Regions from separate parts of the Clostridium sp. LS3 genome, predicted to be linked through region 1. Evidence: a T-box and tRNA genes for the amino acid it is inferred to sense, from the RefSeq annotation. Region 1 holds a T-box; the other holds one or more tRNA genes.
What was found. A T-box is a leader RNA that pairs with one kind of tRNA and senses whether it is charged. The one in region 1 lies ahead of argS (arginine--tRNA ligase), so its partner is inferred to be a tRNA-Arg.
Positions count from the first base shown of each region.

Region 1 (16,434 bases):
CCTATAATTCTTGCACTATTTGCTTGTATTTCTGTACTTGAAGACAGTGGTTATATGGCTAGAGTTGCATTTATAATGGATAAGCTAATGAGAAAAATGGGCCTTTCAGGTAAAGCTTTTATACCTATGATTGTTGGTTTTGGTTGCACAGTTCCTGCGATAATGTCTGCTAGAACTTTAGAAAGTGAAAAGGATAGAAAGCTTACCGCATTATTAGTTCCGTTAATGAGTTGTAATGCTAGGTTACCAGTTTATGCTATATTTGCATCAGTGTTTTTCCCTAATTATGTGGGATTAGTAGTTGCTCTTTTATATTTACTAGGTGTTATATTAGCATTTATTTTAGGAATACTATTTAAAAATACTTTATTTAAAAAGGATGAAGAACCATTTATAATTGAGCTACCTGAATATAAAGCTCCTTCATTAAAAAGTGTAGGTAAGCAAGTTTATGAAAAGGCTAAAAGCTTTTTAATTAAAGCGGGAACTATAATCTTTGCAATGAGTGTAATCATTTGGTTCTTATCAAACTTTAATTTTTCTGGCATGGTTGATGTTAATGATAGTATTTTAGCTTCAATTGGAAACATAATAGCTCCAGTATTTAAACCTTTAGGTTTCGGTAACTGGCAAAGTTCAGTATCACTACTAACAGGATTATTAGCTAAGGAAACTGTTGTTGCATCTATGGGAATTATATTTGCTGGTGATTTAACCTTAATGCTTCCAGCATATTTTACAGCTGCATCTGCAATATCTTTCTTAGTATTTGTTTTACTATATACTCCTTGTATATCAGTTATAGGTGCGATGAAGAAAGAATATGGAGCAAAATTCACTTTATTTGCAAGTTCTTATCAACTAGTTCTAGCTTGGGTAGTTTCATTTATAGCATTTAACATAGCTAAATTATTTATATAAAAGAAGGTGTTTCTGTGGAAATATTAATTACTTTAATTATTGTAGCTTTCGCTGGTTTTACAATATATAAAACTGTAAGGAAATCTTCTAAGGGTGGCTGTAATTGTGGTAGTTGCTCTAATCATTGCCCAATGTATGAAGATAAGGAAAATGGAATTAAACTTGAAAAGAAAAAATAGTAAAAGGCTTAAGGGAATTTATTTTTTGTTCCCTTAAGCCTTTTTAACATTAAACTAAATTTTATCTGCAAGCTTTACTAATTCTTCATTTTTCTTCATTAATCTTTCATAATATATTTTTATAGTTGCAATTGTTGGTGATGCAAGAAGCATTCCTAAAGCTCCATAGAATCCCCCACCTACTAATACAGCTAAAATTATGAAAAATGGTCTAACACCTACTTTATCACCAATTAATTTAGGATCTAGATACCATCCATCAAATAATTGTAATACTAGTAAAACTAAAAATACAATTAATCCTTTTGTTGGTGATACAAATACATTAAATAAAAATCCTACTATTTCCCCAATAAAAGGTCCAAAATATGGAATCATATTAGTTACTCCGACGATAACAGCTAATAGAAATGCATACTCTGATTTCACTATAGTTAACAAAACCAATGCCATAGCCGCAATAATTGATGAATCTATAGCTTTAATACCTATATAAGTACCTACCATATTATGATATATTCTAGTAGCCTCAATTAATTTTATAGCTTTTTTCTCTTTTAATATTAAAAACAATACTTTTTTAGTTTCTCTTATTAGTCTGTCTTTATCAACTAAAACATAAATTGAAATTAATAACCCTAAAAATATTTTTACTAATTGACTCGAAATTGTAACTATATAATTTAATGAGCCTTCTAATAAAGCTACTGCCATTGCTCCAACTTGAGTTATAATTTGATTAATATTATCCATAGTTCCTGTAGCAGATATAATTTCTTTTATTGATTCATTATTTAAAATTTTATTTAGCCATCCTTGAGCTTCTTGGATGTAACTTGGCATATTCTTAGTTATATCTATTGCACTATTTACTATATTAGGAATAAAGTATATAGAAGTTAATGCTACTAAAGCTAATAGTAATAAATATGCACTAAGTATTGCTAATCCTTCTGTTAAATTAAACTTTCTTTTTATTAACTTTACTAAAGGATTTAAGACATATGCAAATATTAATCCGTATATGACTGGTAAAAGCAATGACCATAATTTATTTAATATATTGAAGAAATACGAATAATTTTCTATTATCTTAAATCCTACTAAACCTATCAGTAATGCTAAGACAATAGTTATTAATAAATCTTTATTTTTTATATTTTTAAAAATAGTATCTACTCCTCTCTTCAATTTTCATTGATTATATCATAATAGTACTTTAAAGTCTTCAACAATATTATTCTCTTTTATACTTTCATCGAAAATACATTAAGGGATACGACTTTACGTATCCCCTTGAAATTATCTACATTTTATCTACTACTTCTATTCCTAATAATTCTAAAGAATTTTTTATAACTTGACATGTAGCTTTAACTAAATTTAGTCTAGCTTCTTTTAATTCTTCATCCTCTAAATTTAATACTGAATGAGCATTATAGAATTTATTAAAGGATTTAGCTACTTCAATTGCATATCTTGTAACGATTGAAGGTTCTAATTTTTCTATAGCTAAATGTATTTGCTTTGAAAATCCTTCCATTACTTTTACTAACTCAAATTCTTCCTTAGATATAAGTTTAGAATAATCAGGACTTCCTTTTAATTCTCCTGCTCTTGTTAAAATACTATTTGCTCTTGCATATGAATATTGTACATAAGGACCTGTTTCTCCTTCAAAAGAAAGCATTTCCTTCCAGTCAAATACTATATCTTTTTCTCTTGAATTTTTTAAGTAAGTAAATACTACTGCTCCAACACCAATCTTTTTAGCAACTTCCTCTTTATTTTCTAAATTCGGATTTTTTTCATTTATAGTTTCTATAGTTTTATCTATAGATTCTTTTATTAAATCGTCTAATAAAATTACTTCTCCCTTTCTAGTTGAAAGCTTTCTATCTGCGAATTTTACAAGACCAAAGCCAACATGAATACAATCCTTTGCCCATTCATGTCCTGCAAGCTCTAAAACCTTAAACACTTGCTTAAAATGTAGAGCTTGAGGAGTTCCTACAACGTATATACACTTATGGAAATCATAGTTTTTCTTTCTATACATTGCTGCTGCTAAATCTCTAGTTGCATATATTGACGCCCCATCACCTTTAAGAACTATACAAGGGGGCATGTTGTACTCATCTAGCATTACAACTTGAGCTCCATTACTTTCTACTAGTAATCCCTTTTCTCTTAATTCATTAACTACTACATCCATTTTATCGTTGTAAAAGGCTTCTCCAGCATATGAATCAAACTTGACGTTAAATATCTCATAAATTCTTTCAAATTCTTTTAAGCTTAAATCTCTGAATCTTTTCCATAATTCCTCTACTTCTTTATCTCCATCCTCTAATGCTTTAAAATAAGCTCTTCCTTCATCTTCAAGGGAAGGTTCTTTCTCAGCTTCATCATGGAATTTAACATATATTCTTAAAAGCTCATCTATTGCATTTTTCTCTAATGCTTCTTCATTTCCCCATCTTTTATAAGCAGATATAAGCTTTCCAAATTGTGTTCCCCAATCGCCTAAATGGTTTATTCCTTCAACATTATATCCTTCTTTTTTAAATAATTTATATAAAGAATTACCTATTGCAGTTGTAAATAAATGTCCAACGTGGAATGGCTTTGCTATGTTAGGTGATGAGTATTCCACGCAAACAGTTTTTCCATCTCCTACATTAGAAGAACCATAATTTTCACCTTCAGTTAAAACTTTTTCAATTGTGTTCTTTGTAAAGACACTTTTATCTGCGAAAAAGTTAACATAAGGTCCTACATTTATTATTTTTTCAAACCCATTTTTATTTATTTTTTCTGCTAATTCTTCTGATATCATATTAGGTGCTTTTCTAAAAGCTTTAGCTAATTGGAAACATGGAAATGCATAATCTCCCATTTCACTTTTAGGTGGAATTTCTATAAGTTTTTCTATACTCTCAATATCCATATCAATATGTTTACTTATCGCTTCTGCAACTTTCTTTTTATAATCCATTTTTATCCTCCTTAATTTATGCTAATTTATAAAATAAAAAACCGTCTCTTAATAATTAAGAGACGGATTAAATTCCGCGGTACCACTCTGATTGCATAAAATGCCACTCAATGCTTTAACGCAGCTATACGAACTATCCTACTTATAATTTTCAGTAGCTATCTCCAAGGCTCTCTTCCTAATATTTTATCTTATAAGGCTTACACCAATTCCTTACTCGCTTAAAGAATCAAATATAGTACTCTTCTCTTCATAGATAATAAACTTATTACAATTTAATATAAACATTATACATAAATGAAACTTTTATTGTCAACCTAAAAGAGGTTTATATATAAATATATTTAGTTAACATATATATGTTTCACTTAATGATCTACATCATTATGGTGTTATAAGATTAAAAGTTAATAGTCTTATTTAAGTAAAATGGCAAAATTGAAAGCATATATATTTTTAAATTTTTTTATATAAGTTGCTGAAATACTGACTTTGCTTAAATACTATCAATTTCAAAGATAATTTAGTTAAATGTAAAATATTTATTGCAACTTATATACTTTATTAATTAAAGTGATATAATATCTATAAATAAAATAATTTTCATAGTATTTATTAAAGGAGTTTATATGGATAGGGTTGGTATTATTGATATAGGTCCGAGTTCTCTTAGACTTATGTTAACTGAAGTTAATGAAAATGGATATTTTAAAATAATAGACGAGTTAAAAACTTCTATTAGATTATGTCACGATTTAGTTACTGATTATGGCATTTGTAATGAAAATTTTAAAACTATACTTTCTACATTGCGTGCATACAAATCTCTTTGTACTGTTTCTGGAGCAAATAAAATATTTGCTGTAGCTACAGAATCTCTAAGAGAAGCTAAAAATAAAGATGTACTTCTTCCTCTTATAAAAAAAGAGTTAGATATAGATATAAGGGTTTTAAGTTGTGATGAAGAAATTTCTTATAATTTCCTTGGTATAAAAAGAAGTATTTATATTGAAAATTCTTTAATGGTCGAAGTTGCAGGGACAGATACCCACTTAGCATGGGTTCAAGGTGATAAAGTAATAAAAAAAATTACTTTACCTTTAGGAAGTGTTAATTTAACTTATAAATTTAATTTAAAAGATAGAATATCTACACAAGATTTAAATGATGCATTTAGCTTTATATCATCTCAACTAAATGATATAAGTTGGCTTACAGAAACTAAGTTTGATTCTATAATTGGAATTGCATCAACAGTTCGAAATATAGGTAAAATAGACAGAGTAAGAAAAAGATATCCTTTTGATATACCTCATAACTATGAACTTTCTGACTTAGATGTTCAAGAAATATTCAACTTATTAAAATGTAAGGATTTTAAACAAAGACAAAAATTAGAAGGAATTGAACCTGAGCTTGCTGATATTATAGTTGGTGGTACAGCAATTTTTAAGAAAATTGCAAACCTAGTTCAATGTAGTAAAATAATAATATCTGGTCGTGGACTTAGAGAAGGTTTGATGTATGAATATCTACATAGTAAATACTCTATACCAAATGATATCTTAGATTACAGTATTAATGGTATATTAGACACTCTAAACAGTGATAAAAATCATGCTTCTAATGTATTTAATCTGACTTTCAACTTATTTAATGCATTAAAGCCTTTGCATCATCTAGGAGATGAATTTTTACATATAATAAAGACATCTTCTATGCTTCATGATTGTGGAATAAGTATAAATTATTATGGTCATCATAAACATTCATTTTATATAATATTAAATTCTTATATAAATGGACTAACACAAAAAGAAGTACTTATGAGTGCTGCTATTGCTGCATCTCACAGATTTAATAGTTATCAAACTCCTTTAGCTCCATTTTCTTCAGTAATGAATCAATTAGATTTAAGGTCTGTTAAACTAATCGGAGTTCTTATTAAAATAGCAGAAGGTTTAGATAGAAGCCTTGTCGGTGCAGTTAAAAATCTTAATATTAATTTTGACCAAGAAACTGTAACACTTAAGGTTTCTTCAGATATAGATGTAGATTTTGAAATTCGTCAAGCTTTAAGAGCTAGTGAGAAATTTAAAGAAATCTATGGTAAAGAACTTATAATAGAGGCAATTTAAACTTTCAAAATATCCTTATTAATATAAAAAGTGGATTCATATGAATCCACTTTTTATATTAAAATATTATTCCTATAATTAAATATGCTATATTACTAAACAATTTATATATTAAACCCGATGGTATTCTTAATATATATTGTCCTGCTAGAACTATTCCTAAAAGTATAAACATTTGATATTGATAAAGCTTATCTGCAACTTTATAGAAATTTTTAGGACTTATCTCTCTAAATAATTCAAAGCCTGCAAGTCCAGGTATTGGAATTAAATTAAATACAAATAAATTTATATTTATTAATGATATATATTGTAATGCTATAGCAACAATATTAAATGTTGATGAAGACGTAAATTTATAACCTATATTAATCCATATAGCAAATATAAATACCCCTAAAAATCCTACTAATAAATTTGCGAGTGGTGCTGCTAAAGTTACCTTTATTGCATCCTTATGACCTCTTTTATATGCACTTGGATTAGTATCAACAGGCTTAGTCCAACCAAATCCAACTAATATTATCATAACAAACCCCATTAAATCTACGTGAGCTGCTGGATTTAAAGTTAGTCTCCCTTGAAACCTAGGTGTTTTATCTCCTAATTTATCCGCCATTTTTGCCTTTGCATAACCTTGTGCAGTAAAAGCTATTAATATTGCAGGAATACTTAATATTTTAGTTAATAAATAATTTGACATATTTCACCTCCCTATTATTTATCTTATGATTATATCATATTTATTAAATTAAATACTTGTTGTTTAGATTTTTTTAATAAAAAGAGCTTTACTGAGTGTAAAGCTCTTTTCAAATCATTTTACTAAATATTATATAAATTTCTACCTAATATTATTGTGGTTTATTTGGATCTACTGGCTTATTTGGATCTACTGGTTTATTCGGGTCTACAGGTTGACCCGGATCTACCGGCTTATTTGGATCTACTGGTTTATTTGGATCTACTGGCTTATTTTGGTCTACCGGATTATTCGGCTCTACTGGTTTATTTGGCTCTACTGGTTTATTTGGCTCTACTGGTTTATTTGGCTCTGTTACTGATGGCGTTTTATCAGTATTTTTATCATTAAAATCTTCTGGTTTTATGTTATATATAGAATTATATCTAGCCTCTTCCGCATTATATCTTGCTGCTACATTTTGAACTGCTAATAAGTCAAATTCATCTGGATTTGGTAGCTTATTATTAAATATAAAATCATGTAAAACCTTTATGTTTTGTTCAAAGTCTATTAATAAGCACCATCCCTTATCTTTATACAAGTTATCTCTTGCAATAAGATCAGCTTGTGGTATTTGTAATTGTTCAAAGTTTAAATCTGGTAACTTATAAATTGTATATGCTAAGTTTAATGCTTCTGGAATATCTATATTAGTTTTAACTTCATTAGCTAAAGCATTTGCTACACCTACATATTTTAATGGATTAACCTCTTTTAACTTAGAAGCAACTTGATATAAGACTTTAGTTTGTCTTTCTCCTCTTTCAAAGTTTCCATTTCCAACATATCTTATTCTTGCATATGATAAAGCTTGCTGTCCATTTACTTTTTGAAGCCCAGTTTCTGTTATTGGTGGTGAATGTACTCCTGTGGATTCTCCTATATATTTATTTACTTCTTCTATTTCATAATCTTTTATATCTACTTCTATTCCACCGATTTGATCTATTATAGATTCAAATCCCCAAAAATTTACTATAATATATTTATCTAACTTTAAGTTAAAATTTTCTTGTATAGTTTCCATTAATAAAGCTGCTCCACCTTCTGCTCCACGAAGATTTCCCTTTTCATCTTGCTCAGAACTACCAAAAGCAAAGGCTGCATTTATCTTATTTTCTCCATACTCTGGTATGTTAACTAACGTATCCCTCATTATTGTAGTTAACTTAACTTTTTTATTATTATTATCCAAAGTTGCTATAATAATAGAATCTGATCTAGCTGGTTCATCTAATGTTCTTCCATCAGTTCCTATTAATAATACATTTGTAATTCCATCTACTTCTTTATAACTAGCTTCATTTTTACTTTCGGGTTTATATTCAACATAAATTTTATTTCTAATATGATTATAATACCCCCATACTACTGCTATAATTATTGCCAGTACACTCAATATAGATACTAATATAATTTTCTTTTTATTCTTTTTTTTATTCTTTTTCTTTTTATTCTGGCTTTTTTTCTCTAATGAATCATTTTCGCTCATCTTAATTCCTCCCTTTACCTTACTATTATATAACCAAGGCTTATATTCTTACAACAATATTCATTCTATTATACCAAATTAATTTGTAATATTTGTTACAAATTAATAACAACCAATAATCTTCCTAATATATTATAAATTATTTGCTTTATAAACATAAAATAAACTCATATTATATACTTCTTACATAATATATATAATTTTTTAAACTCTATGGTTTAATTTAACATTTATTTGTTAATAATAGGAATAAGAGGTGATAAATATGGATAATTTAAATAAAGAAAACTCAACATCAAAATCTCAAAAACAAAAAAGAAATTATAATAAAAAACAAAAAGCTGCTATATTAGTTTCGGTTGTTTCCCTATTAGCAATCTGCTTTTGCATAAGTTATTTTATTACTGATTATTTTACTAATCCTAATAAAGGATCAAACAATAGTTTTTTAAATGAAAATGTATATAGTGAAAATGCTAAATATTTAAGTGATAATATCTACATTACCCTTAAAACCGGTGATAATATAGATATTTCAGAAACCTTACTTAACTTAAAAGATACGTTAACTTTAAATGAAAATCTTACTAAAGATGACTTGTCACAAGAACTCTCAAAACAAGGATATATACTATCCGAATGGGATAGTAATAAATTAATTTACAAACGTGATAGCGTTGCTAATGTTACTCTAGAACCAAATAAATATTATTTAGGCGAAGAAAATGGGTATATTAGTTTATTTAAAACAGATGAAACTGGTAACATAATTGAATCTCAAAAGAAAGTTTATTCAGATTCTAAACCTATATCAAATTTACCTGAAATAGATCAAAACTATATAAAAGAAAATAAATTTTCTTTTGATAAAAGAGAAGAAGCACTTCAAAAATTAAGTGAAATGATATCATAAATAAATACTCAATAAATAAAAAGGAGCATTAGCTCCTTTTTACTATCTTTAATAAAGAATAACAAAATTTATTAAGGGAATAAATAAACTATATATTAGATTTATTTAAGAGGTTATAAATAATTTAAAATTAAGATAGAAATTATAATTTTTTCTTTCTATTTTGATTTTTTTTCACATTTTAAGACAAAAAAGTATAAATATAATATATATTTATTTAATATTTTCTTCATATACTTAAAAATTATATAATTGTAATAATTTTTTTATATTTTTTTATTTACATATTGGTTTTAAGCTATTAATATATATTTATTGCCCTAAAAAATTTATTCCAAATCGGAGGTTTGTTTTATGAATATTAGTATTATTGATATGCCTATATTCTATGGATGTGATAATCCTGGAGTTGAAAATGGGCCAAAAGTTTTAAGAGAGAACAACCTTCTAGATATCTTTAATAAAAGCCACCAAGTCTGTGATATGGGCGAAGTTCATGTAAAAAATGTTTCTTCAAATGATAAATACGCAGCTAATGACAAAATGAAGTATTTAGATGAAGTTGTGAGATCAAATGTTGGACTAGCTGATAAAGTTTATGAGTCTTTAACAAATTCGTACCTTCCTTTAGTTATTGGAGGAGATCACTCATTAGCTCTTGGAAGTATTGCTGGCTCAAGTAAATTTTTTGCTGAAGATCTTGCAGTAATTTGGGTGGATGCTCATGGTGATATAAATACACACGAGACTTCCCCATCTGGAAACATTCACGGAATGCCTTTAGCTAGTTCCATGGGATTCGGTCATGAAATTTTGACTAACCTTTATTTTACTAGTGGAAAGGTTAAACCTGAAAATGTATTTTTATTAGGTTGCAGAGACTTAGATTTAGGTGAACTTGAATTAATCAAGGAATATAATCTTAATGTATGGACCATGGAAGATATTAAAATCAAGGGCATAGAATTGGTCTTAAAGGAACTTTTACAAACTATAAACAAGAAAAATATAAAAAATATTCATTTTAGCTTCGATATTGATAGTTTAGATCCTTCATGTGTTCCTGGAACTGGAACTCCTGTTGATGATGGATTATCCTTCTCTGAAGGAAAGCAAGTAATCGAAACTATTATTAATACTTCATTAGTAAGAGCAATGGATTTTGTAGAATTTAATCCAGACTTAGATGATAATAAAAGAACATTAGAAACATGTCTTGAATTATTGAAAGTTATATCTAACGCTTTTGAAGGTAAATAAATTTTAAAATAGCTAATAGTTCTCTATTGGCTATTTTTTATTATTTCAATTTCTTAATTAACTGAGGTTATACACTTTATAACTTACGACTTTTTTTTTATTTTGTGTTATTATATAATAAGTAAAACTAATCTTTGGAGGATAAAATGAAACTATTATTTTTTGATACTGAAACAACAAGTATAAAGCCAGGTAATATTTGCCAACTAAGTTATATAGTTATAGATGCTTCAACAAAACCACAAAAAACTACTGGAAAGAATTTTTTCTTTACTGTTGATAGTATGGACGAAGGTGCTGAAGCAATTCATGGATTTTCACTTGAAAAATTATATGATCTTTCAGAAGGTAAAGAATTCTTAGATTGTGTTCATGAATTTATGCCTGATTTTTTTGATGCAGATTTTATAATTGGACATAATGTTCAATTTGATATAAAATTTCTAAAGCATGAATTACAACAACTTTGGGAAGCTGGACTTATAGATGCTACATGGGAGCCTAAAAATACATTTTGCACTATGGCATACTACAAATCATTATGTAATCTACCTAGTCCATCTGGTAATATAAAAAATCCTAAACTTTCAGAAGTTATAGATTTTCTTCAAATCAATGAAGAACAAATAAGTAATAAATCAAATGAACTTTTTGAAGGTAGTGGAAATTATCATGATGCACGATTTGATACAGCTGCAACTTATTTAACTGTTATACAAGGAATGAGGAAAGGGCTAATTCCAGCTGGATATTTTTCTAACTTGATAAAAAAATAATATTTATATATAAATATAGTGAAAAGCCCTCTATTTAAAATAGAGGGCTTTTCACTAAGCTAAACTAAATAAATTAATATTAGAATTCCTTAAAAAACTTTTCTTTTAAGATTTTACACTTTTCTTTATCCATTGCTGGAGTTTCTTCTAATCTATATTTTATTCCTAATGATTCATATTTATTTACACCTAATAAGTGATAAGGTAACAATTCTACTTTTTCAACATTTTCTAGTGAATTAACAAATTCCTTAAGTTCTAACATATATTCATCACTATCTGTTTTTCCTGGTACAACAACCTGTCTTATCCAAAGCTTAGTTTTAGCTTTTTTGCAATCATCTAAAAATTTATTTGTTTCATCTATTTTGTAACCAGTCATATCTTTGTAACCTTCTTCAGATAAATACTTAACATCATATAATACTAGATCCGTATATTTTAATATTTCTTCATAACTTCCAAAACCAACACCTGAAGTGTCTAAACATGTATGTATTCCTTCTGCTTTACATAACTTAAGTACTTCTAATAAAAATTCTGGTTGTCTAAGTGGATCTCCACCTGAAAATGTGACCCCACCACCAGAAGTTGTAAAATAGCTTTTAAATCTTTTTATTTTTTTTACCAATTCTTCAGCAGTATACTCTATTCCACCCTTTTCATTCCATGTATCTGGATTATGACAATAAAGACATCTTAATGCACACCCTTGAAAAAACACGACTACTCTTATCCCTGGTCCGTCAACAAGTCCCATACTTTCAACTGAATGAATCCTACCTTTTAGCATATTTATCTTCTCCTCTATTTTGGACAATTGCCAATAAAACTTATTTTGTCTTATTCATTATAATTTGTATATAATAAATTGTCTATTATTAAAAGATTCCTATCTTTTTGCACAATTCTTTACTTACTTCTTCTCCTGCAAGCTTTTTAACAATATCTACACATAATTCTATACTTCCCATAATATTAGAAGCAAACATTAGCTTTCCATTATCAACAAAAGATCTATTTACTTGGACTGTCCCCTTTATTTCCAAATTAGATTCTGGTATTAGCACTCCATCCATCCCTTGAAAGTCTCTTAAAAAATATAATCCATTAGAAAATGTCGTTATATAGTCACAATTATTATATGCTGATACTACATATCTACTCAGATTGTTAGCATTTATATAATTATCTAATTCATTTCCTCCTGGTATTACTAGTATATTAGGCTTGTCTATATCTTCATTAAAATTTTTATCAATAATTATAGACATATTATTTATATTTATATTTTTCTTATCTGATATAGAGTATATTTGAAAGTAATCTTCCTTTAATATTTCATTTACCTTACTAAAAATATTAAAGGGTATTGAGTATTCTAACATATCAATGTTATCATATGCTAAAACAGCTACTGATTTCTTATTACTTATCTTAAAGCTTAAAAAATTCTTTTTAGTTAACTTATATGTTGATTTATTTTTAAAGCTACTTATTTCCTCGAATCCTATTTTCTTTAATAATTTCTTAGATTCATTTGTTATTACTGTATCTATTATAGCTTCTCCACCAAAATCTAAAAAATAATATTCTAAGATTAACCTTAATGCCTCTTCACCATAACCATTCTTTCTATAGCTATGATGGATTTTTACATTAACCCTAGCCACCTTAGTTGCGGAATTATATCCATGAAAACTAACTTCTCCTATAGTCTTATCATCTGAAGTATAAATAAGACAATAAAAATTTTTCCCATCCGAAGGCTGCACCATTTTATTATAAAACATCTCCCACTTTTCTCTTGGAAATGAATAAGTTCCTCCAGCCTCAACCATATTTTCTTTATCACTCCATAGATTTTCCACAAAAGATAGCTCATGAAACTTAGGTTGTCTTATATAAATCTTTTTACCATTTCTTCTATACAAATTAAAGTTTTTACTCATTTTATCACCCATTGATATTTACTTTATTCTTCCAGATAATATATAGTCTACTATCTCATAAATTTATTCTTTTATCAAGTAATCTACCCCTAATGCAATAATGAAGTAATTTAAAATTAATATTTTATTAATAATATTAATTTATATCCAAATGTTACTAAATAAAATTTAAAATAAAGAACCTTTTAATTTTCAATCAAATTCTTTACTTAGTATTAGTAAACTTCAAGTGTTGTTTTATTAAACTCAAATTTATTATAATCTACTGTACTTAAATAGAACCAATACTTTGAGCGAAAAAAATTTTTAAAATTTTCTATATAATTTTTATAAAAAAATATTGATTTATACACAATAAATATATATAATATCTATTGTTTGTTTAGTAATTTTAAACTTAAGGTTTAGTATTATAAAATTTAAAAAGGTAGAAGGTGTAATTGTGGAAATAGGTGAAAAGATACGAAGATTGCGTATTGAAAAACAATTAACTCAAGAAGAACTTGCTAATAGATGTGAGCTCTCAAAAGGATTTATATCCCAAGTTGAGAACGACTTAACCTCTCCATCAATAGCAACTTTAATAGATATTCTAGAAATTCTTGGAACTAATCTTACAGAATTTTTTAGTGATGCTAGTGAGGAAAAGGTTACTTATACATATGAAGATATGTTTGAAACTGAAAATGAAGATTTAAAGTACAAGCTTATGTGGCTTATACCTAATGCTCAAAAAAATGAAATGGAGCCAATTATGATAACTTTAGAACCTGGTGGTCAATATGTAGAAGAGGAACCTCATGAAGGTGAAGAGTTTGGCTTTGTTTTATCTGGAACTATAATATTACATTTAGGTAAAAAGAAATTTAAAGTAAAAAAAGGCGAAAGCTTCTACTTTAAACCTAGATCTAATCACTATATTTCAAATGGAGGAAAAACACAAGCTAAAGTAATTTGGATAAGTACTCCACCATCATTTTAAATCTATAGAAAGAGGTGTTTATTTTGGAACAAAATATAATTGAAATTAAGGGTGTTTCTAAATCTTTTGAGGATAACTGCGTTTTAGATAACCTTACATTAAACATCAAAAAGAATGAATTTTTAACATTACTTGGTCCAAGTGGATGTGGAAAAACAACAACATTAAAAATTATTGCTGGCTTTGAAGATGCTGATAAAGGTGAAGTTTTATTTAATGGAACTGATATCTCTACTTTACCTCCATATAAAAGGCAAGTAAACACCGTATTCCAAAAGTATGCATTATTTCCTCATATGAATGTATATGAAAATGTTGCATTTGGATTAAAAATTAAAAAAACTTCTAAAAATGAAATAGATAAAAAAGTTAAAGAAATGCTTAAACTAGTTTCTCTAGACGGCTTTGAAAAAAGAAGTGTAGAATCTTTAAGTGGTGGTCAACAACAAAGAGTGGCTATTGCAAGAGCCTTAGTTAATGAACCTAAAGTTCTTCTTTTAGATGAACCTCTTGGTGCTTTAGATTTAAAACTTAGAAAAGAAATGCAAATTGAACTTAAAAGAATACAACAAAGGCTTGGTATAACATTCATATTTGTAACTCATGACCAAGAAGAAGCATTAACAATGTCAGATACTATAATAGTTATGAATAAGGGCAAAATACAACAAATGGGTTCTCCTGAAGATATATATAATGAACCTGCTAATGCCTTTGTTGCTGACTTTATTGGTGAAAGTAATATATTAACGGGTACTATGCTAGAGGATTTTAAAGTTGAATTCTGTGATAAAACATTCGAATGCGTCGACAAAGGCTTTGAAAAAAATGAATTAATAGATGTAGTTATAAGACCAGAGGATATAAAAATTGTATCTTCGGATAATGGAATGTTAGAGGGTACTGTAAAATCTATAATTTTCAAAGGTGTTCACTATGAAATAGAAGTTGAAGAAGAAAATAATAAATGGATAATTCATAACACTAAGTTTGCCGAAGTAAATTCAGTTATAGGATTAGATATCTACCCAGAAGATATTCATATTATGAGAAAGGTTTCAAATAATGAGTAAAGCAAAGAAAACTAATGAAAATTTTGCTGCATCTCCTTTTATAGTTTGGAGTGCATTATTTATTGTAATCCCATTATTAATAGTTTTATTCTTCGGCTTTACTATAACTACACCTGATGGGAATTATGCATTTTCCTTAGAAAACTTTACAAGACTACTTCAACCTCAATATATAAAAGTTTTTACAAGAAGTTTGTGGCTTGCTTTACTATCTACGGTATGGTGCTTAATTTTGGGATACCCTGTAGCGTATATTATATCTAAAATGAAACCTTCTAAAGGTAATATTTTAATGCTACTATTTATAGTTCCAATGTGGATGAACTTTTTGCTTAGAACTTATGCTTGGTTACCTATCTTAGGTAAAAACGGATTTATAAATAATATTCTTGGTTATTTGGGCGTAGGTCCATTTACCTTCTTATATAATGATGGGGCTGTAATTCTTGGTATGATATATAACTTTCTACCATTTATGGTTCTTCCAATATATACTGTACTAACAAAAATGGATAAAGACTTATTAAATGCTGCTGCTGATTTAGGTGCTAATCGAAAAGAAGTTTTTAGAAAAATAGTTCTTCCACTAAGTATGCCAGGAGTAGTCTCAGGAATAACAATGGTATTTATGCCTGCTGTTTCTACCTTTGTAATTTCAAGATTACTTGGTGGTGGACAATACATGCTTTTAGGTAACTTAATAGAGCAACAATTTACTATGATGGGAGATTGGAACTTTGGTTCATCTATCTCTATATTTATGATGATAATAATATTAATTTCTATGGCTATAATGAGCAAGTTTGATAATTCAGATGCTAAAGAAGGAGGAGGTCAATTATGGTAAAAAAATTTGAAAACTTTATAAAAAAGTTTTATTTATTACTTATATTTATATTTTTATATACACCAATAGTTGCCTTAATAGTATTCTCCTTCAATGATTCTAAGACTATGGGAAAATGGTCTGGCTTTACATTAAAATGGTATGGGGAGCTTTTTAAT
Region 1 covers NZ_CM143921.1:3,065,908-3,082,341, forward strand. Annotated here, with positions in the region: gene feoB (ferrous iron transport protein B) at 1-921, shown strand, start outside; gene ACZJV1_RS14385 (FeoB-associated Cys-rich membrane protein) at 936-1,100, shown strand; gene ACZJV1_RS14390 (AI-2E family transporter) at 1,155-2,291, opposite strand; gene argS (arginine--tRNA ligase) at 2,407-4,098, opposite strand; T-box leader at 4,154-4,361, opposite strand; gene ACZJV1_RS14400 (Ppx/GppA phosphatase family protein) at 4,728-6,236, shown strand; gene ACZJV1_RS14405 (site-2 protease family protein) at 6,295-6,939, opposite strand; gene ACZJV1_RS14410 (LCP family protein) at 7,091-8,473, opposite strand; gene ACZJV1_RS14415 (hypothetical protein) at 8,739-9,386, shown strand; gene rocF (arginase) at 9,741-10,646, shown strand; gene ACZJV1_RS14425 (3'-5' exonuclease) at 10,793-11,422, shown strand; gene pflA (pyruvate formate-lyase-activating protein) at 11,502-12,215, opposite strand; gene ACZJV1_RS14435 (GNAT family N-acetyltransferase) at 12,304-13,374, opposite strand; gene ACZJV1_RS14440 (helix-turn-helix domain-containing protein) at 13,817-14,356, shown strand; gene potA (spermidine/putrescine ABC transporter ATP-binding protein) at 14,380-15,429, shown strand; gene ACZJV1_RS14450 (ABC transporter permease) at 15,422-16,276, shown strand; gene ACZJV1_RS14455 (ABC transporter permease) at 16,270-16,434, shown strand, end outside.

Region 2 (16,434 bases), 340 kb from region 1:
AATATGCAACTACTCCACTTTTTGATGCCGCTACAGGTGCTCCAGAAGGATCTCCTAAATCTACACCTGTATGGAATCCAGATTCACCTGTTACAGGATTTATTCTTGGTCCATATGGATCAGTTACTATACCATTTCCTGGTCTTAAAAAGCTTTCACTATTTGGATCACCTGGAGTTATATCTCCACCTGAGTTACCTCCTCCTGAGTTCTCTCCTCCCGAGTTATTACCACCAGAATTATTTCCACCATTATTTCCATTATTTATTTGATTAAATATATCATCTAAAGCTTGTTGTAATTCTCTATTATATGAAACCAAATCTCCAATTTTGTCTTCTATTTCCTTTTCCTTACCTGATAAAGATGAGATTAATCCTGACTTTTGTGATTCTAGGCCTTGGAGTTCGTCCATTTTATTTTTATGAAATTCTTCTTTAACTATAAATTCTTTTTGTGCACCTTTTAGTTCTTCTTGCTTTAATACTACTTCATTCTTATCACTTTCGATCTTTTCTAATTTTTTTGCAATTTCAACCTTCTCTTCTTCTAATTGCTTTTGAAGTTCTTTAGCTGACTTTATTAAATCTTTATCTAAATTCATTATTCTAAATATATTTTCTATGTTATTAAAAAGAGACACTATGCTTTCGCTTTTTAATAACATATATATGTAGTTTGAAGTTACATCCATCTTATAATAGCTTCTCACCCTTTTATCTAATGATTCCTTTATTTTCTTACCTTCTTCTTCTTTTTGTAATATAAGATTTTCTTTAGTCTTAATTTCATCCTGAGTAATTGCAATTTCATTATTTATTTTATTAATTTCATTTTGAACTTCATCTATCTTAACTTGATATGAATTTACATCAGACTTTGCTGCTTCTAAATCTTTACTTTTTTCATTTATTTGGCTTAATATTCCTTGTAACTCATTTGATTGATTTTCTATTTCACTATTTACCTTATCCTTTTCGTTCTCTAGATTGTTAATATCATTTGTATTCTGATCTATTTTATCTTGTAATGAACTACTATTTTCTGCTAATGCAATTGTATTACTAGAAAAAATTATTGCAATTGATAATGTTATCGCTCTTAATTTTTTATTCATAAGTATTACACCTACCCTTACTCTAAATTAAACTTTTGTACATCAGTTATTTCCCATTTTCCATTAACATATTTCATTTGAGTTAAAAACATTTCATCAACATTACTTTTAATAAATGGAATAAGCTTTTTACTTACACTATAATTTAGGTTTATAACTATATTAGCTTTATATGTATTATTTTCATAAGCAAATTCACTGCTTTTTATTTCTGTTTTTAGCTCACTAAGCTCATAATTGTTTTTTAAGAATAAACTTTCCCTTCTCATGCTATCATAAATCTTACTTTTTGCATCTTCTTCTGCATTTTCTATCAAAGAGTAATTATTTGAATTTAAAGCATTAAAAACACTTTCATAAAAGCTATTTGATAAGTTTTCTATATCTTTAATTAAATCATCATTAACCATATCTATATTTATCTTTATATCAGGTAATGTCCCTATAGGAACTTTTTCGCTTTTTATTAATCCCCATGGAAACTCTCTTTCTAAATGTACATAGATATCTTTATTTAATGGTAAAGGCCCATATTTTTTTATATCTTTCACCTTTTTGTTTGTATCTACATCATTTATAAATACATTTGCATCATCAAAATTTGATGATAAATTTATATTTACTGCTTTAAAATTTAGATTAAATTCCTTATTTTCTATTAAAAATATTTCTTGTTCTTCAGAAATCTTACCATACAATGTATCTAACTCTCCTCTTATTTTATATTTCCCGGGAATTAGACCTCTTTTTATCTTTGTTGCAGCTATAATATCATCATCTAAATAAACTTTAGCTTCATGAAAATTTGTATTAACTTTTATAGCCACGGACTCAATTTCTATTATATAATTATTTCCCAATAGCCTTTTATCTTCTTTTAAAAGAAAAAGTCCACTCTTTCCACTAGTTTTTAGTTCATTTATTATATTGTCAACTTGTGTAGTATTCTCTGAATAATATTGAGTTAATGGCTCTAAGTCTTTTTTATTTATCTTTTTCTCTTCAATTCTAATATTTCTATATATTTTTTGGGGCTTGTTTTCTTTTAAAGCTACCTCTAAATTTTTTAGTACTATATCTCTTGATGCTCTGTAACTACCAACTCTAAAACCTATTAGAATAAAAAACAAAAAAATAAAGAGGATTAAAATTTTTCTTTTAAATAGAAATTCTTTAATATTATTAAAATTTAAACTTTTAATATCCTTACTTATAATGGATACATACTCTTTTAATTTTTTTAATAATTCATAAAATTTCTCCAAAACGCTCAACTCTCTTTACTCTAAAATATCTATTATCCATTTATTACACTTTACACATTTATAAAGTCTGATTACAAATAAGTCTAACATTTTCTCTTTACCAGAATTAATTAATTGTTCAGCCTCTGATTTTGTTATAAATTCATCATCCTCATCTAAAAATCCTGGTATTTCAACTATATAATTTTTATTTGTCTTGTCACAGCAATCATTCATTCCTACTACTTCAATTTCCTCATATGTTAATTCTCCACTAAGTTCTTCTATTATAGATATTATATCTTCAAATTCACTTAAATCATCTAAAAATTCTTCTTTGTAAAATACTAAGTCTTTTATTTCGAATAATTTCTTCATAATAACACACCTTTATCTATATTTTTTACTTTGATTTAATTTTATATTTAATAATACTATTTATCAAGGAGATTTTATATAATAATAACTCAATAAGAATTATATGTTATAATTTTAAAATAAATTGCTAATATGAAGGAGAGATTTTATGATATTTGATAGTCATATGCATTCTAGTTTTTCTACAGATAGTACTATGAATATATTAGATGCAATATCTTTTAGTGAAAATAAAAATATTGGAATAATAATAACAGATCATATGGATTTAGATTATCCATTAGACAATGAGTTTAGATTTGACATACCTAAATACTTTAGTGATTATGAAAGTTATAGATCAGATAAGGTTAAATTAGGAATAGAGATTGGATTAACTGAAAATAAACTTCTAGAAAATGAAGCTATAGCCTTTAAATATGATTTTGATTTTATTTTAGGCTCTATTCATGCAGTTAGAAATTTAGATATTTATGGTGAGTTTATTAACCAAGGCTACAACAAACATGATTTTTTTTCTTATTATTTCGAAGATATGCTTAAATGTGTAAAGTTATATAATAACTTTGATGCCTTATCTCATATAGATTATCCTTGTAGATATTGTTCCTTTGATAATAAAGAAATTATAGTTTCAGAATTTAAAGATTTACTTTCTGAAATCTTTACTACTTTAATAAGTAAGGGTAAGGTTCTAGAGTTAAATTCAAGTAGACTTCATATAAAGTCAGCACAAGATTCTTTAACAGATATATATAAACTTTACAAAGATTTAGGCGGCAAATATGTTACTCTTGGCTCAGATGCACATAATTATAGAAGTATCTCTAAAAATTTTGATATTGCAATAAATTTTATGGATCATATTGGTTTAAAAGGGGTTTATTTTGATAAAAGAAATTTAAAATACTTTTAATATAAACCTTATTATATTTTAAATTTATAATAAAAAATAAATAGCTATATTATCTGTTCAATAATATAGCCGTTTATTAATTTTTTAATATATTTATTTTAGTTCAGTCAGTTTTTCTATTTCTTTTTCAGTAAGTCTATAAGTTGTCCACTCATCCATTGGAACTGCTCCTAAAGACTTATAAAATTTTATTGAAGGCTCGTTCCAATTTAAACATGCCCATTCCATTCTTTTACATCCTTCTTCTTTCGCCTTCTTACCTAAAAACTTAAATATTTCCTTACCTATACCTTTACCCCTGGCTTCCTTTTTTATAAATATATCTTCTATATATAATCCGTTTCTTCCAATAAAAGTTGAGAAATTATAAAAATATACTGCATAACCTATAGTTTTGTTATCTAAATCTACTAGAACTACTTCTGCCCTATTATTTTCAAAAATAGATTCTCTTAAAGTTTCCCCTGTTGCAATAACTTCATTAGACATGTTTTCATATTCGGCTATTTCTTTAATTAATGATAATATTAGTTGAGTATCATCTTCTATAGCCTCTCTTATTTTTAAATTTTCCATATCAGTGTCGTAATATCTCATAAACTCTCCCTTCTTTTAGATAGAACTAAATAGCATAAAAAATTTTTTTATTAAACAATATCCTTTATCATTGCTATATCACATCTAGAACATACATCATCATAAAAGTCCTTAAATCCATATTTTATATAAAGCTTTACCGCTTTATATAAAACTGAATTTGTTTGTAGTATTATTTTTTTATAATTGAGTGCCTTAGCTAATTTAAAAGAATTTTCCATCATTATATTTCCAAATCCCATTCCTTGGAAATTTGGATTTAAATACATTTTTCTTAATTCACAAGTATCATCATTAATTTTATAAATACCATATGTTCCAATTATGTTTCCCTTAAACTCTATTACTTCAAAAGCCCCATTATTATTGAAATAATATTTATATATATCTGTTACATCTAAGTCTTCACATTCTGGATTTAAATCTAGTCCATAAAAACTTAAAACTTCTTTTACTAAATTCAATATTTTAGGCTCATCTCCAACTATAGCCTTTCTTATTATAATATCCTTCATAATTTTGCCCCCTATTATTCCATATAAATTAATAGATTCCTATAAAAATAGAAATCTATTAATCCACCTATAATTTTACTAATTTAATAATATTATAACGGTTTTTTTATAATATTTCATCAATATTATTAAACTTTTTTATAAAAATTCTAAATATATATCCTAATAGGGCTATTACTTCAATTAGCAAAACAACTTCAATTATAAATATATTTTTAATTATTCCTAATTGGTATAGAACTGCTGGAAAATTTATTACTGCATGTAATAATATTGCTATTATATAGTAAATGTATTTTCTTTCTTTTACTGAATATAAAACTATAATAGATAATGATATTTGAATTAATATGGCTAATATTCTTTCAATTCCAGGAGCGCCCCATATAAATGGACTACTATTTACAAATTGATTATAAGTTGCACTAATAACTTCCTTTGGAACTAATGCTCCTTCCATTATTGACTCGAATCCACCTCTATTTATTAACATAGCGTATACTATTGAGTTTAAACTGCCTATTCCTCCAATCAATATAGCTTCAATTCCACCATGTCCAACTCCATATGTTATTCCTCCTAATAAATCTCTATCTTTTATTAGAAACTTAAAAGATATAAACCTTGCTGTTTCTTCAAATATTCCAGCCATTAGTCCACCATATAACATATATGCTACTGGTGTATTTAATAAAAAATCTGATGTAGTATTGTTGAACTTTAAGAAATAAAAATGTATTGGTGCTTCTAAAAGTTGTGTTGATACAAAAAATGCTATAGCTCCTATAAAAAATATTTTTATACTAACATTATATTTCTTTTTTAAAAATATAAGCCCTCCTATAGGTAGTCCTACACTTACTAATAAGCTAAATACCATAAAAGTAATTGATAAGATACTGACCATATTTAATCCCCCTTCTTAAATTTAAACATTAAATTTCTAATCATATATAGAAAAAATAATTATTAATACTATAAGTAAAACTAATAATATTATTGCTTTTTTATTAGCAAAATTAATTGTGTATCCTATTCCAACTCTTTTTTCAATCATCAATGCTGGATCATTCTTATTGTAATAAAACATTCCCCATACCCATTTATCATCATCATCTTTATATAGGTCATCTCCCTCATTATCTTCTTTTATATTTCTTCCACCTTGTCCTATTAGTATAAATGCAATTATAAATATTAACATACTAATTGATATAACAATATTTATAGCGCCTTCTAATGATTTTGTATAAATTTTATAAATTATTCCAAGTTGTATTGTTGAATATAATAACAACATTTCAATTTCAGTTATAAATATAAATATAGAAATTAGTCTTCTAAACCTCTTTTTTCTTTTTACTGCTATCTCAATATTTCCACTATTTAAATCAACTTTTGAATTTAATGTTATCTTAATTAGTACAAATATAGATATACACATTATAATTTGATTTACAGGTATCTTATAAATATCATATGGATTCATATTTAAAATATATTCTCTTCTTAATATAGTTAATACTAAAATAATAATAGAAATTAATATTGGAATTAAAAAAAACTTTTGGTTTAGTGCTTTATATTTTTCATTTTTCTTTGGTTTTCTTAATGTCGTATCTACAACTACAACATTATTAGTTTTATAATTCAAATTATTATTTTCTTTTAATTCTTTTATTTTTTTATAGTAAATACCAAATAAAATGGTGTGAATTAAAAGAGCTCCTATTAATGATATTGTCATTATTATGGACAATATAGACTCACTAGCTTTCAAATTAGAAATTAGAAATTATAAATACATTAGTTATTACAAAATAAACCCCAAATATATAAAGTATATTTCTTTTATAGTCTTTATCTAAGGCTTTTATTTCACTTGACTCCTGATATTTTTTAGGAATTCTAACTCCAAAATATATCCCCTTATTAGAAGCACTATTCAAATAATATGATAAAAGAACCATAGTTATTATAATAATATTTGAAGTTAATATAATCATAAAGCTTTGCAAAATAAATCCACCCCTTATTCGCTTTTTATTATATTCCTCTTACAGCTAAATATATTATTACTATTAATATTAAAATTATAGGTAATCCCATAAAAATCATTCCTATTGGATTTCCTAAATTCACATCCCATCCAACACCTATTCTTTTTTCTACAAATATGCTTGGATCTTTTTTGTTATAATAAAAGTTTCCAAATATCCAGTTTTTATCATCATCTCTGTATATTTCTTTATCTTCTTTATTAAATTTAACATTTTTTCCACCTTGGCCTATTTTATAGCTTATAACTGTAAAAATAATTACCGTTATTAATATTACAGGTAAGAAAATTATATTTATAATATTTACATTCCAAGAAAAAATAGTGCAAAATTGTATAAATGCAAACATAATTGAAATTTCTAAAGCAATTATAAATAAAAGTATAGAGTTAACTCTTTTAAAAACTTTTCTTTGTTTTTTAATTTCTTCTAATGTTCCACTATTAATTTCAACTTTACTATTTATAGCAAATTTGTTCATTACAGTTAAAAAAATTATCATTCCAACTTGAAATAAGGTCGGAAATAAAACTAAGTAAAAAAATCCTTTAAAACCTTCTTTATTTACAAAACTATCAGCTATTCCTTCGCCATTATAATGAATTGGAAAAGGATCTGGTACATTTTTATAAGCAATAAGAGTTAATATAACTGTTATTAAAGGAATAATTAATAATAATAAAAAAGTCTTAGTTTTTATTACAACATCATCATCTTTTACTTTTGGTTTTCTAATTGTAGTATCCACAAGAACTACATTCTTACCAAGGCTTTTCCAGCCTTTTTGTTCCTTAAGCCTCATTGTTTTTTTCCAATAAATAAATATAGGAATATTAGTTACTATAATTAAAATAATTGTTAATAAAAGAAATATAGAAATCTTAGAAGTAAAGAATACAAGTATATTAATTATAATAATTAGTGGTAAAATAAATATTAAATAATTTTTCTTATACTCTTTTTCTAGACTAACTATATCTTCATCTCTTTCATATTCCTTTGGAACTCTAACTCCAAAAATGATTCCATTATTAGAAAACTTATTTACAAGAAAAGTTGAAAAAAATAGAATTATACTTACAAAAATAGTGCTTCCTAAAATTATTATCTTTTCCACTAATCCTCACCTACTTTTTATTAAAATCTAAAAATACTTCATATATATAATCTTTAATTTCATCTTTACTTATACCTCTATTAAAACATTGAGCCATATAATAATATAAGTTATCATTTAAATCTTCTTTAAACCTTTCCATGGATTGCTCTAAACTTAAGGAAACTACGGCACCTTTTCTTCTATCAATCTTTATATATCCTTCTTCTTTAAGCATGGTATAAGCCTTATTTACAGTATGCATATTTACCCCTATATCTTCAGCTAAGGATCTAACTGAAGGTAATTCTTCATCTATTTCAATCTCTCCCCTTGCTATTCCTTCAATGACTTGATTTTTTATTTGAATATAAATTGGAACTTCCGAATCGAAGTCTATCCTCAAAATCACTAAATCACCTCTTTTGTCCATAATTAATTTAAGATTTTCTTAAGTTTTATCTAAAGTAAAACTTAAGAAAAAATTTGTATTATAATTACATTATATATTAGAATAATAAAGTATAATATAAGTATATAGCCTTTATTATAATAAAATCATTGAGGAGGGGTTATAATGAATAAAAAACTTTATAAAATTTCTGCTCAAAAAAGAGTAGCTGGTGTATGTGCTGGCTTTGCAGAATATATTCATGCTGATGTAACATTAATTAGGGTTTTAGCCCTATTAATAATTCTTTGTTCTTTTTCTATAGGATTAATATTCTATTTAGGATGTGCCCTTATAATGCCTGATAAATCTGAGATAATGTAAATTTAACTGACAATTACTAAAAGTAATTGTCAGTTTTTAATTATAGTCTATTAAATAACTTTACAGAAATAGTATTTAAAAGCGTCATTAATATTCCTAATAATAATGCTTCATATATTAAAACACCTAATAAAAACATAGTAACATTTGATATATTACCATATATAAATATAACTACAGGAACTGCTATAACTGATGCTGATATAAGCATTTGAATTAAAACACTTGCGCTTTGCTTTACTACAGAAGTTTCGGAAACCCAATTTAAATTGGGGAAATATAAGTTAACTATTATTCCTAGTATAGGAACTACGAAAGAATATAGTGTTGAAATAATAATAAGCCATATTAGTTGATTTATTGATAGTTTTAATGAAAATGTAAATATAATATCTGCAATAGCTACACTTGGTAAAATTAACATTAAATTCATCATTATCTTAGCCTTAAATATTTCTACTGGCTTAATAGGACTTGACTTCAATATCCATAAGTTTTTTCCTTCTAATGATATTGAAGAATTGGTTGTGCAGGACATAGCTAAAATTCCACATACAATAACTATAATAAATAAAGGCATAATTTCTTTTATTACTTCTACTTCAAATATAGTTGTAATTACGTCTTCTCCTAAGAATAAAGTTGCTATTGAAACTCCTAATAATAATAATGGTCCAATTATGGTATTTACTACATATATAGGTGAAGCAAAATATCTCTTTATTTCTTTTTTAAATAACGCCATTAATTGAGAAGAACTTTTCATTTTCTTTAATTTATAATTAGCCCTTTTGTAACTTTCTTGAAGTCTTGCACTTATGCTCTTAAAGCTCTTGTTAAATATAAGCACAAATAATGCAAATACTAAAATTGATAATAATAAAAATAATAAGATATCTATAAAGCTACCATTAGTTAATCCTTTTACAGCTAAAATTGCTGGTGGATAAATCTTTAAAATTCCATCACTAATAGATGCACTATTTGCTACTAATGTTTGTATAATGTCACCTGATCTAAAGGATATTATAAATATAATAAATACAACACCTAAAGTTCCTAAAGTAATAATCAAATTCTTATGCCTTAATCGTGATGAAATATAACTTATCACGAAAGCAACCACAGATGATATAACTATTGGAATAAGTGGTAATGCTAAAAATACTAATAATAAATTTAGAAAGAATACAGGTGATACTGTTGTATATTTAAAATAAATTATTGCTGGTGGTAGTAACGTAAATAATAATAAAAAGTAATTAATTACTAGCAGATGCATCATCTTTGAAATTAAAATATCACTTTTCTTAATTGGTAAACTCATCAGCAAATCATAGTCTTTAAATGAAAATAATATTCCTTGAGCCTTATAAATAGATGTAAAAAGTATCATTGCTGAACTTAACATAAAACCCATAACTAAAAGTATATCTAATAGTCCTAATTGTTGTAATCCCTTAGCTAAAAGTTCTGAATATAGTACTGCCATTACTAAAAATACAATTATAGAAAATCCAATTGTAGCAGTTATAAAAATAGCCTTATTTCTTTCTGTCTTTGATTTCTCTTTGGTAAACTTATTAATACCACTAGAATTAATAAATCTAATTTTTAAAATATTTCCTAATTTACTCATTCTCTATCAACTCCATAAATATATCTTCTAATGAACTATTTCCTTTTACTTCATCTATCTTACCTTGAGATACTATATTTCCAGCTTTTATTATTGCTACCTTATCGCATAACTTTTCTGCTACTTCTAGAACATGAGTAGAGAAAAATATCGCTACTCCATCATTACAAAGCTTTCTCATTTCTTCTTTTAAAATATGTGATGCTTTCGGGTCTAGTCCAACAAATGGTTCATCTAAAATTAAAAGTTTAGGCTTATGAATTAAAGCAGAAATTATAACTAATTTTTGCTTCATTCCATGTGAATAAGATGATATTAAATCTCCTAATACTGACATTATTTCAAATTTTTCCGAATAAAATTTTATTAGATTTTCTCTTTCTTCTTTTGGAACTTCATATATATCGCCTATAAAATTTAAGTATTGTATTCCTGTTAAAGATTCATAAATATCTGGGTTATCTGGTATATATGCTATCTTTCTCTTACAACTAATCGGTTCTTCTTTAATTGATACTCCATCTATTAATATATCGCCTTCATTAAATTCTAAAATTCCAACTACAGATTTAATAGTAGTTGTTTTTCCAGCTCCATTGTGACCTATAAAACCAAATATCTCTCCAGCCTTTACAGTAATTGAAATATCATTTACAGCCTTTTTACCATTTTTATATGACTTTGAAAATTTTATTATATCTAACATGCTATTCTCCCTCTCATTAATTTTATTATACTTGTTATACATATACTATAACAAGTATAATAAGTTTACAATATCTTTTAAAATTTTCTTTTATTATTTTATAGTCTTTTTAAGTCTAAATATTTCTCTTTACAGTTTATGTATATATGATAAAATAAAGTAGTCGGTATTCTAAGGAAACTGAACTTAATGCAAAAATTCATTTTTTGCCGAATTATATCCTAAATGGAATAAGAACGGAGGAATTAAAATGTTAAACACCAGAGGGATGGGAAAATCTCGTGAAAATGTTAGAAAGATGGTAGTAGTTGCAATGCTATCAGGTATTTGTTTATTTTTAGGCTTAACAGGACTTGGCTTTATACCATTGCCCCTTTTTAAGCTAACCATTTTACATTTGCCTGTAATAATTGGAGCTATAATAGAAGGACCTGTAGCAGGAGCTGCAATCGGTTTTATTTTTGGATTATTTTCAATATATCAAAATATAACTACTCCTACTCCAATGTCTCCATTTTTTTATAACCCATTAGTTTCTATACTTCCTAGAGTATTAATAGGAGTAGTTTCCTATTATATTTACAGCTTTTTAAAAACAAAATTTAAAAATCGTAAAATCTCTATAGGTATTGCTGCTATTTTGGGTTCATTAACTAATACAATAGGAGTTCTTGGTAGTATTTACTTAATTTATTTTAAAGATTATGCTTCTATACTTATGGAAAAAGGTTCTATTACATCCTATTCTAGAGGTACTGTCACCTTTGCCTTATTATCTATAGTAGGTACTAACGGCATTGCAGAAGCAGTATTATCAGCTCTAATCTCTATACCTGTTGTGATAGCAATATTTAAAATGCAAAAAAGAACTAATTAAATATTATAAAAGGTTATTTGAAAATGTCTTTCAAATAACCCTTTTTTATAGTCTGTACCATTTTTTTCTTACTTAAGAGTCATTTCCCTTTAATGTCTTAAATTTAATAGTTTATTAAGAATTTATTTACATAATATAATAGTACAAAGTTAAACAAGCTTTGTAAAACAAACTCAATACAAAACTTTTACAAGTTTTAAGGAGGGATTTATTATGGCAAAAAAATTAATACCTGAAGCTAAGAATGGATTAGCTAAATTTAAAAACGAAGTAGCTAGTGAAATGGGTGTACCTTTCACTGATTACAACGGTAACCTTTCTTCTAAGCAATGCGGTAGCGTTGGTGGAGAAATGGTTAAGAGAATGGTTCAACAATATGAATCTACATTAAAATAACCTGTATTTCAGTGTATCAAATTAAGGAGGGATTTATTATGGCAAAGAAATTAGTACCCGAAGCTAAAAATGGATTAGCTAAGTTCAAAAATGAAGTAGCTGGCGAAATGGGAGTACCTTTCACTGACTATAATGGAAACCTTAGCTCTAAGCAATGCGGTAGCGTTGGTGGAGAAATGGTTAAGAGAATGGTTCAACAATATGAGTCTACTATAAAATAATAAAATAAAAAAGAGAAGTTATAAACACTTCTCTTTTTTATGGAGCGAAAGACTGGACTCGAAGCCGAAACATTCACCTTTGCAAGGTGACGCTCTACCATTGAGCCACTTTCGCTAATACAAACATCATTTAAAATGGTGGCTTACCCGGGAATCGAACCCGGTACACCTTGATTAAAAGTCAAGTGCTCTACCGATTGAGCTAGTAAACCATAAATTTAAATGGTGCGTGTTAAGAGATTCGAACTCCTGGCCCACGCCTTAGAAGGGCGTTGCTCTATCCAGCTGAGCTAAACACGCGAATTTGCTACGTTGTTTATGATACATCATCAAGTCGTATTTTGTCAATAATTTTTTGTTTAAAAATTAAATATAAGTAATTCAAATATAAAAAGTTAAGGTGAAATCCTTAACTTTTTATATTTTTCTAATTTTCTATATATTAGCCTTTATGATTACTTCTTCACCCTCAATATCTACAATAACATTTGATCCATAACCTATTTCATCTTTTATAATTTTTCTTGCTAAATTATTTTCAAGTGCATTTTGAATATATCTCTTTAAAGGTCTTGCTCCGTAAACTACATCATAGCCTTCTCTTGCCATTATTGTCTTCGCAGAATCAGTTACTTCTAAAGTAATATTTTTATCTTTTAATTTATTAGAAACTTCTCTTAAGAAAATATCTATTATCTTTTTAATTCCATTTTCTGATAAAGGCTTAAACATTATTATGTCATCTACTCTGTTTAAGAACTCTGGCTTAAATCTTAATTTCATTTCATCCATAACTTGTTTTCTTATATTTCCACCTATGCCTTCTTCGCTTTTATTTTCTAGAAGATAGTTACTTCCTATATTAGATGTCATAATTATTATAGCATTCTTAAAGTCAACTGTTTTTCCTTTATTATCAGTTAATCTACCATCATCTAAGATTTGCAAGAAAATATTAAATACATCTTCATGTGCTTTTTCTATTTCATCAAATAATATTACACTATACGGATTTCTTCTAACAGCTTCAGTAAGCTGGCCACCTTCATCATAACCTACATATCCTGGAGGAGCTCCAACTAATCTAGATACAGAATGTTTTTCCATATATTCAGACATATCAATTCTTATTATATTTTCTTCAGCATCAAATAAATTTCTAGCTAAAGTTTTAGCAAGTTCTGTTTTACCTACCCCTGTAGGTCCTAGAAATATAAATGATCCTATTGGTTTATTTGCGTCTTTTAATCCTGCTCTAGCTCTTAGTATTGCATTAGACACTGCTGTAATTGCTTCTTCTTGCCCAATTACTCTTTCTTGCATTTCGTTTTCTAACCTTAATAGCTTTTCTCTTTCACCTTCTAATAAATTAGTAACAGGTATTCCAGTCCATCTAGAAAGGATTTTTGAAACATCTGCTTCTGTTACTTCTTCTTTTAAGAGAGCATCTTCATAGCTTTCTTTTACTTCTACTTCCTTTTGCTTTATTTCTTCTTCTAATGCTGGAATTAAACTATATTGTATTTCAGCAGCTTTATTATAATCATAATTTCTTTGAGCTGCTTCTAAATCACCTCTTGCACCATCTAGTTTAGATTTTAAATCTCTAAGATTTACTATAGCATCTCTTTCTTTTTCAAATTTTGCTGTCATTTCATCATTTTTAGCTTTTAACTCTGCTATATCTTTTTCTAATACTGATAGTTTTTTCTTAGAACCTTCATCACTTTCCTTAGTTAGAGCTTCTCTTTCAATCTCTAATTGGAATAGTTTTCTCCTTATATTGTCAAGTTCAGTTGGTAATGAATCTATTTCTGTTCTTATCATAGCTCCAGCTTCATCTATTAAGTCTATAGCTTTATCTGGTAAATATCTATCTTGAATATATCTATATGATAACTTTGCAGCTGCTATTAATGAAGAGTCATGTATTCTTACCCCATGATGAATTTCAAATCTTTCTTTTAAGCCTCTTAGTATAGATATAGTATCTTCTACTGTTGGTTCTTCTACAATTACTGGTTGAAATCTTCTTTCTAATGCCTTATCTTTTTCCATATATTTTCTATATTCATCAAAGGTTGTAGCACCTATACAGTGAAGTTCTCCTCTTGCTAATAATGGTTTTATTAAATTACCAGCATCCATAGCTCCATCAGTTTTTCCTGCACCAACTATAGTATGAATCTCATCTATAAATAATATTATTCTTCCTTCACTACTTTGAACTTCTTTTAAAACTGCTTTAAGTCTTTCTTCAAACTCACCTCTATATTTTGCTCCAGCTATTAATGAACCCATATCTAAAGAGAAAATAACTTTATTCTTTAACCCCTCTGGTACATCTCCTTTAACTATTCTTTCAGCTAAACCTTCTATTATAGCAGTTTTACCTACTCCTGGTTCTCCAATTAATACTGGATTATTTTTAGTTCTCCTTGAAAGAATTCTTATTGTTCTTCTTATTTCATCATCTCTTCCTATAACAGGATCAAGCTTATGCTTTTTAGCAAGCTCTGTAAGGTTAGTACCATACTTTCCTAAAGCCTCATAAGTTCCTTCAGGATCTTGTGTTTCTACTCTTTGATTGCCTCTAACTTCTTTTAAAACTTCCATAAAAGTATTTTTATTTATATTATATTTATTTAATAAGTTTTTAACTTCTCCACCTTTATCTACTTCAATTATTGAAAGCATTATATGCTCAACACTAATATAAGAATCTTCAAACTTCTTAGCTATCTCTTCTGCTTTTACTAAAACTTCTTCTATTTGTCTTGTTGCATAAACACCTGAAGAGTTAGCACCCTCACCTAAAACCCTTGGCATCTTTTCTAATATTTTAATTAAATCTTCCTCTAATGATTTAACTCTAATGCCTATTTTAGTTATTATGTTAGGTATTAGCCCATCTTCTTGTTGGACTAATGCTGTAAATAAATGTATTAACTCTACTTGCTGATGATTATATTTAACTGCTACTAAACTAGCATCATTTAGAGCTTGTTGTACTCTTAATGTCATTTTCTCAATATTCATGCTTCACTCCTCCTTATCTTTACCTTTTTACTAATTTTATTTCCTTCTATATTTATATATTAATATAAAAGTCAAAGTAAGTCAAAGTATATTTTTTGAATTTTCCACTTAAAATTTTCTTATTTATATAAAATAGGCTATAATTAAATTATAGTTTAATTTAGTTATAAAAGAGGTGATTTTATGAGAAAAGAGTATATAACTTATCCACTAGATTCTCCAGTTAAAATATCCTATGCAAATATCAAAGAATACCCAATACATTGGCACAACTCAATAGAGATATTATATGTTCTAAAAGGAAGTATAAATGTAAATATAGATACCGACTCATTTGAAGTATTAGAAAAAGAACTTGAAATTATAAATGTTGATGAATCTCATAGAATCTATAGTAATGAGGATAACAGGGTTTTAATATTTCATATAGATCCTTACTTTTTCGAAAAATACTATAAAGATATAAATAATATATTCTTTTATACAAATTCCACTGATGATGGAGCTCAAGAGGGAGATGAATACGACCTACTTAGAAATTTTCTAGTGAAGCTTTTATGTGAATCAGTTCAAAAAATAGATGATTATGATAAAGAAATAGAATCTATTTTAGTTGATTTGCTTTATCATCTTATAAATAATTTTCATTATCTTACTTATGAAAAAGAAGAGCTAAAAGAAAAAACAGAACAACTTGCTAGATATCATAGAATTTCTAAATATATATTTAATAATTATGATAGTAATATTACATTACAAGAAATAGCTAAAAAAGAATTTCTAAGTCCACACTATTTATCACATGAAATAAAATATGCTACTGGATATAGCTTTACTGACTTAGTTAATCTTACTAGA
Region 2 covers NZ_CM143921.1:3,404,305-3,420,738, forward strand. Annotated here, with positions in the region: gene ACZJV1_RS16000 (murein hydrolase activator EnvC family protein) at 1-1,117, opposite strand, end outside; gene ACZJV1_RS16005 (TcaA 3rd/4th domain-containing protein) at 1,135-2,382, opposite strand; gene ACZJV1_RS16010 (hypothetical protein) at 2,398-2,739, opposite strand; gene ACZJV1_RS16015 (PHP domain-containing protein) at 2,888-3,655, shown strand; gene ACZJV1_RS16020 (GNAT family N-acetyltransferase) at 3,749-4,252, opposite strand; gene ACZJV1_RS16025 (GNAT family N-acetyltransferase) at 4,303-4,767, opposite strand; gene ACZJV1_RS16030 (YhfC family intramembrane metalloprotease) at 4,874-5,674, opposite strand; gene ACZJV1_RS16035 (DUF5808 domain-containing protein) at 5,711-6,526, opposite strand; gene ACZJV1_RS16040 (hypothetical protein) at 6,549-6,785, opposite strand; gene ACZJV1_RS16045 (DUF5808 domain-containing protein) at 6,814-7,944, opposite strand; gene ACZJV1_RS16050 (GntR family transcriptional regulator) at 7,955-8,335, opposite strand; gene ACZJV1_RS16055 (PspC domain-containing protein) at 8,501-8,698, shown strand; gene ACZJV1_RS16060 (putative ABC transporter permease subunit) at 8,739-10,337, opposite strand; gene ACZJV1_RS16065 (ABC transporter ATP-binding protein) at 10,330-11,043, opposite strand; gene ACZJV1_RS16070 (ECF transporter S component) at 11,294-11,920, shown strand; gene ACZJV1_RS16075 (alpha/beta-type small acid-soluble spore protein) at 12,134-12,316, shown strand; gene ACZJV1_RS16080 (alpha/beta-type small acid-soluble spore protein) at 12,355-12,537, shown strand; tRNA gene ACZJV1_RS16085 (tRNA-Cys) at 12,578-12,652, opposite strand; tRNA gene ACZJV1_RS16090 (tRNA-Lys) at 12,674-12,749, opposite strand; tRNA gene ACZJV1_RS16095 (tRNA-Arg) at 12,761-12,837, opposite strand; gene clpB (ATP-dependent chaperone ClpB) at 12,973-15,576, opposite strand; gene ACZJV1_RS16105 (helix-turn-helix domain-containing protein) at 15,760-16,434, shown strand, end outside.
Region 2: it encodes a tRNA-Arg, which carries the amino acid that the T-box ahead of argS (arginine--tRNA ligase) is inferred to sense. The anticodon was not compared.